Regions from separate parts of the Streptomyces sp. Je 1-4 4N24 genome, predicted to be linked through region 1. Evidence: riboswitches for the same ligand, from Rfam matches in the RefSeq annotation. Region 1 holds a riboswitch; the other holds the start of a gene.
What was found. Region 1 has a riboswitch for glycine ahead of gcvP (aminomethyl-transferring glycine dehydrogenase). Riboswitches for the same ligand answer to the same signal wherever they lie in the genome.
Positions count from the first base shown of each region.

Region 2: it holds a riboswitch for glycine, as region 1 does, so the genes downstream of both, cycA (D-serine/D-alanine/glycine transporter) here and gcvP (aminomethyl-transferring glycine dehydrogenase) in region 1, are expected to answer to the same signal.

Region 1 is NZ_CP110836.1:7,877,741-7,881,145, reverse strand. Features, by position in the region: gene gcvP (aminomethyl-transferring glycine dehydrogenase) at 1-1,998, opposite strand, end outside; glycine riboswitch at 2,187-2,283, opposite strand; gene SLV14N_RS34505 (PRC-barrel domain-containing protein) at 2,398-2,781, shown strand; gene SLV14N_RS34500 (DNA polymerase IV) at 2,691-3,405, opposite strand, start outside.
Region 2 is NZ_CP110836.1:8,537,676-8,541,080, reverse strand. Features, by position in the region: gene cycA (D-serine/D-alanine/glycine transporter) at 303-1,787, opposite strand; glycine riboswitch at 2,060-2,151, opposite strand; glycine riboswitch at 2,152-2,248, opposite strand; gene SLV14N_RS37020 (transporter substrate-binding domain-containing protein) at 2,635-3,405, opposite strand, start outside.

The DNA.
Region 1 (3,405 bases):
GGTGATGTGCTCCTCGAACACGCCGTGGGTGGAGGGGTAGGTCACCATCAGGACCGCGAGCTCGTCACGGTGCTTCTCGATCTTGGCGTGCAGATCGTCGGTGTCGACCTCGCCGTCCTCACCGGTCTTGACGACGACGACCTTCATTCCGGCCATCACGGCGCTGGCGGCGTTGGTGCCGTGTGCCGAGGACGGGATCAGGCAGACCGTGCGCTGCTCGTCGCCGTTGGCGCGGTGGTAGGCACGGACGGCCAGCAGACCGGCCAGCTCGCCCTGCGATCCGGCGTTCGGCTGGATGGAGACCTTGTCGTAGCCGGTGACCGTGGCCAGCCGCTCCTCCAGCTCCTGGATCAGCGTGAGGTAGCCCTGGGCCTGGCCGGCCGGCGCGAACGGGTGCAGCTGGCCGAACGCGGGCCAGGTGACCGGCTCCATCTCGGTGGTGGCGTTCAGCTTCATCGTGCAGGAGCCGAGCGGGATCATGCCGCGGTCCAGCGCGTAGTCCTTGTCGGCGAGGGTGCGCAGGTAGCGCAGCATCGCGGTCTCGGAGCGGTGCTCGTGGAAGACCGGGTGGGCGAGGTAGTCGTCGTGGCGCAGCAGCGCCTGCGGCAGCGCTTCGGCGGCGGCCGCGTCCAGCTGCTCGACGTCACCGTTCACGCCGAAGGCGCCCCAGACACCGGCCAGCTCCGCACGCCCGGTGGTCTCGTCACAGGCGATGCCGACCAGGTCCGCGTCGACCTGCCAGAGGTTGACCCCAGCCTCACGGGCGGCGGCGACGACCTCGGCGGCCCGGCCGGGAACCCGCGCGGTCAGCGTGTCGAAGTACGCACCGTGCACGATCTCCACCCCGCCGGCCCGCAGGCCCTCGGCGAGGACCGCGGCGTAGCGGTGGGTGCGCCGGGCGATGGTGCGCAGGCCCTCGGGCCCGTGGTAGACCGCGTACATCCCGGCCATGACGGCGAGCAGCACCTGCGCGGTGCAGATGTTGCTGGTGGCCTTCTCCCGGCGGATGTGCTGCTCACGGGTCTGCAGCGCCAGGCGGTAGGCCTTGTTGCCGTCGGCGTCGACGGAGACGCCCACCAGACGGCCGGGGAGGCTGCGGGCGAACTGGTCACGGACGGCCATGAAGCCGGCGTGCGGCCCGCCGAAGCCCATCGGGACACCGAAGCGCTGGGTGGTGCCGACGGCGATGTCCGCACCGAGCTCACCGGGCGGGGTCAGCAGCGTCAGGGCGAGCAGATCGGCGGCGACGGTGACGATCGCGCCCAGCTCGTGGGCCTGCTCGATGACGGCGCGGGGGTCCCGCACCGCACCCGAGGCGCCCGGGTACTGCAGCAGCACACCGAAGACACCGCGCTCGGCGATCTCGGCCGGAATGCCGTCGGACAGGTCCGCGACCACGACCTCGACGCCGGTGGGCTCCGCACGGGTCTCGATCACGGCGATGGTCTGCGGCAGACAGTCGGCGTCGACCAGGAAGACGCCCTGCTTGACCTTGCCGACCCGGCGGGACAGCGCCATCGCCTCGGCGGCGGCGGTGCCCTCGTCCAGCAGCGAAGCACCGGAGGTGGGCAGTCCGGTCAGGTCGGCGACCATCGTCTGGAAATTCAGCAGCGCCTCCAGGCGCCCCTGCGAGATCTCCGGCTGGTAGGGCGTGTACGCCGTGTACCAGGCGGGGTTCTCCATGACGTTGCGCAGGATCACCGGCGGGGTGAACGTGCCGTAGTAGCCGAGACCGATCATGGAGGACAGGACCTGGTTGCGGTCCGCCAGGCCCTGCAGCTCCTTGAGCACCTCGGCCTCGGTACGGGCCTGCGGCAGGCCGAGCGCCTCGGCGCTCTTGATCACATCGGGTACGGCGGCGGCGGTGAGCTCGTCCAGCGACCCGAAGCCGATGTGCGCAAGCATCTTGGCCTGCGCCGCGTGATCGGGACCGATGTGCCGGCGCTCGAAGGGGGTGCCGCGTTCCAGCTCGGTCAAGGAGATGCGATTGGTGGTCATCTGCGGGGGCCTCCTGGTCAGTACGACCTACGAGGGGCACCACGGCACGGGTGCCCGGACGGCCTCCCCCTCTGTCATCTCAACCTGAGAGCTTCACCGGCCCGCGCGTGGCGGTCCGGCTTTCACCGTCGGTGAGGAGGGGTCCCGGCGCTGTGCCTTCCGTGGCCCGCCCTGCTTTCCAGAGTGACCTCGTCCATGCGGTACGTGTGCCTGAGAGATTCCGGGGAGGATTTGCTCCTTCGGCGCCCTGGTCGCGAACGACAAGGACTCTCCCGCACGGGGTCTGCGGCCAATCGCCAGCCTACCAGCGCGCCACTCGAAGGATCCTTCGAGTGGCCAGGGCATGAAATGTGCCGTTTGGTAGTTGTCACAGGGCAGTTGCGACCAATTGGAGGGGCCGTGCAAACCGATATCGATCCCCGAAGCCTGATCGGCCGCAAAGCGTTCGACCGTAACGGCGCGAAAATAGGGACCATCGACGAGGTCTACCTCGATGATGCGACGGGGGAACCGGAGTGGGCGGCCGTACGCACCGGACTCTTCAGCCGGGATGCGTTCGTCCCCCTGGAGCCCAGCAAGATGGTCGGTGAGGGCCTGCACATTCCCTACGACCGCAAGCTGATCAAGGACGCGCCGGACTTCGGCGTGGGCCGCCATCTCTCCCCTGAGCAGGAACTTCAGCTCTATCACCACTACCGTCTGGATATTTCTTCCCCGACCGATCCGGTGTCCCCCGGCTCCGGCGACAAGAACTTCGGCAAGATCGCCGGCTCGGACGACTGATCGCCCGCAGGCGCCCCGCCCACCAGCGGCAGGGGCTCCCCCGGCCGCAGTGCCGGGTCCTCGACAGCAAAGGTCCGCACCCTCCCCGGTGCGGACCATGGCGTTTCGAAGCGCACGGTCACTCTCCCCACCCCGCTCCCCTGCACCCAGCCGGCGCCGTACTCGTCGTGCACCACGTCCAGCCCCGGATGCCAGCGCCGCGGCCGCTCCTCCTCGGCCTCGTGCTGCTCTGTCCCCCCGGCCTCCTCCGCCGCTGCTGCCGCAGCCGTCGCGGCCTCCTCCGCCTCCCGCTCCGTCGCCAGCTGGGCGAACAGATCCTCTTGTGTGAAGTCCGCCAGGCCACTCACCCCCACGCCCAGGAGCCGCACCCCGCCCGTGGTGTCCACCGTTTCCAGCAGGCGCACAGCGGCCTCCCGTATCACCGCCGGGTCGTCGGTGGGCCCACGGAGCGTCTCGGAACGGGTCAGCGTCGAGAAGTCGTAGTTGCGCACCTTGATGACCACCGTGCGCCCGGAGCGCCCGGCCTCCCGCAGCCGCTGTACGCACCGGTCCGCCAGCCGCAGCACCTCGCTCCGCACCCGCGTCCGGTCGGTCAGATCGACCTCGAAGGTGTCCTCCACCGAG
Region 2 (3,405 bases), 660 kb from region 1:
ACGACCGGGAAGGGCCGGCTCGACGCCCACAGCATCGAGCCGGCCCTTTCCGCTTCCCGGGGCCGCGGGTCATGCCGTCACCGTACGGAGCCCCCATCGGAACTCACCACACAGCTGGAAGACCAACTCGGCACGGCTACACAGGGGCTCCAAGCGCAACCCGGCGGCGGAATGTGGAGTCCTGAGTGGCTGTCAGATGTGGGCTGTGGTGGGAGTGGCAAGCACACCGAAAGCGAGCGCCGTTCCCGTCCGCCGGGAACGGCGCTCGCGATCGGTGCCGGTTTGTGGATCCGGTGGCCGTATCAGTCCCGCTGTGCGTGGTGGAGTTCGGAACGGAAGGCCGCCTCACGGGCGGTATGACCCGGGCGACGGCGGAGCCCCGCCCACGCGATGCCGAGGATGACGAACCAGACCGGGGTCACCAGCAAGGCCCGCAGCGTGTCGGGCTCCTGGGTCAGTGCCCAGATGAGGAACGCGAAGAAGACCAGCACGACGTAGCACATGGCGATGCCGCCGGGCATCTTGAACTTCGATGCCTCGTGCAGGTGCGGACGGCGCTTGCGATAGACGAGGTAGCTGATCAGGATGATCGACCAGACGAAGATGAACAGCACGGCGGACACGGTGGTCACCAAGGTGAACGCCTCGATGATCGAGTTGTCCATGGCGACCATGACCACACCGGCGAGCAGGAACACCCCGGAGAGGAGCAGGGCGTTGGCCGGTACCTTCCTGGAGGTGAGTCTGCCGAAGCGCGCCGGGGCGTCGCCCTCCCGGGCCAACCCGTACACCATCCGTGAGGTGGAGTAGATGCCCGAGTTCGCAGACGAGGCGGCCGAGGTCAGCACCACGAAGTTGATCAGCGAGGCGGCGATCCCCAGACCGGCGAGAGTGAACATCACGACGAACGGACTGCGGTCCGCACTGATCTCGCGCCAGGGCGTGACCGAAATGATCACGATCAGCGCGACGACGTAGAACAGCATCACGCGCACCGGGATCGAGTTGATCGCCTTGGGCAGGTTCCGTTCCGGGTTCTCCGCCTCGGCCGCGGTGGTGCCGACCAGTTCGATGCCGACGAAGGCGAAGGTCGCGATCTGGAATCCCGCGACGAACCCCATGGGACCGGTGGGGAAGAAGCCTCCGTCGTTCCAGAGGTTGGAGAAGCTTGCCGCCGCACCCCCGGGCGCCTGGAAGTGACTGAACACCATGACCAGCCCGACGACGATCAGCGCCACGATCGCGACGATCTTGATCAGTGCGAACCAGAACTCGGTCTCGCCGAACGCCTTCACGGTGGGCAGGTTCAAGGCGATCAAGAGGATGACGGCGGCCAACGCCGGTATCCACAACGGTAGATCGCGCCACCAGTAGGACACATACCCGGAGATCGCGATGACGTCGGCGATGCCGGTCACGATCCAGCAGAACCAGTAGGTCCAGCCGGTGAAGAAGCCGGCCCACGGCCCCAGCAGATCGGCCGCGAAGTCGGCGAACGACTTGTAGCGCAGGTTGGAGAGCAGCAGCTCCCCCATCGCCCGCATCACGAAGAAGAGCATCACGCCGATGATCATGTAGACGAAGATCACCGAGGGCCCGGCCAGCGAGATCGTCTTGCCCGAGCCCATGAACAGGCCGGTTCCGATCGCACCGCCGATCGCGATGAGCTGGATGTGCCGGTTGGACAGTTGACGGGAGAGGTGTTGCTCGCCCTCGGGCGGGGCCGTGGATCCGGCCGCCGGTTGGTCCGGCGCGGCCGTCGAGCCGGTGTCACTGCGTTCAGGCATGGGCAAACCTCGCAGATCTCAAGACCCGTGCGGGCACGGGAAGGGGGCATCTCGGAGAATGACCACGCGCCCACAGGGGGCGAGCGGCAGGGTCGGCCGGGCGCGGACATGCGGCAGTCGGCCGGAACGGCGTCAGAACGGTCCCACATAGTAGATCGAAGATCAGCCCGGGAGCCGGCAGGCAGTGGCGGTCAGGGAAGAGGCGGCGGGACAGCCATCAGGGGCTCCTCGAATGTCGAGCACGGGCAGGGGCCCGTGCGGCCGAGTGAGCCTCCCCCTCTGTCATGAGCCTGAGAGCTTCGCCGCGCTCAGCGCGCGGCTTGCACCGTCGGCGAGGCGCCTCAGCGCCTGCTTTCCAGAGTTGCCTGCCCGAGCGGTAGGGGTGCCTGAGAGATTCCGGGGAGGTGTTGCTCCTTCGGCGCCTGGGTCTGGCTGATCCAGTGCTCTCCCGCTCCGGGGTGAACGGCAATGTGCGGTGAGGCTAGGGCCCACATCAGCGACCGGTCAAGGGACCGGCCGAACGCTGGACATTACCTCCAAGTAGCACGGCACTCACCCGTGGGGCACGGCATTTGTGCAGCTCAAGGCGCACATCCTGAGGCCATCCGTTACCGGCACGTACACCGGGCGGACTCTTGACGGCTGTCTTCCGGTGCCCGTACGTTGCGTCCGGAAAGATCCGGCAGCACGTACACCGCTGACGATCCTGCGCGGGAGAGTCCACACCCCAAGATGCGGCGCACCATGGGTGTCCACCGCTCGGTACGACCAACCAGGTCATCACCGGCTGAACGGTTCCCGACGGCCGCACCGCAGTGACGCTCACCCCGAACGGAGCCCGGCCGCCCTACGGGCCCCCGTTGACGACCGCCCGCCCCACCGAGCCGTCCGCGACATGCCACTTCTTGAGGATCCTTGCGTACTCGCCGTTCCTGATGAGGCGGTCGAGGGCTTCCCTTACGGCGTCGCGCAGGGCCGTGTTGGTCTTGGCGACCGCTATGCCGTAGAGGAGGGGTTCGAGCTGGGCGCCGCTGAGTTCGAGGGCGGTGCCGCCTGCGCGGGTCGCGGCGTTGTGGGCCGCGACCGGGAAATCGTCGAGGCAGGCCGTGGACCGGCCCTTGGCGACATCGTCGTAGACCTCAGCCGGTGAGTCGAACTCCCGGATCTTCAACTTCGCGGGGGCCTTCGGGTTCAGCTGGTCCAGGTAGTCACGGGCGAACGTGCCGCGCTGGACGGCGACCTTCCTGCCGGACAGGTCTCCGGGAGCCTTGACGCCCTCCGGGTTGCCCTTGCGGACGACGAGCACCAGCCCGGCCTTGAAGTAGTCGACCAGGTCGACACCGCTGCCGGTCTTCGTGCCGTCCGTGCGCCCCTCCTGACGGTCCTTGGTGTCGGTCATCGCCGACATGACCAGGTCGAAGCGGTTCACGTTCAGACCGGTGAGGAGGGTGTCGAAGGTGGCGTTCACGAACTTGACGCGCAGGCCCAGCTCACGGCTGAGGGCGGTCGCGAGTTCGACGTCGAGGCCGGCGGGCTTGCCGTCCCTGACGAACTCCATGGGCGCGTAGCTGATGTCCGAGCCGATGGTGACGATGCCCTTGTCGCGTATCTCCTTCGG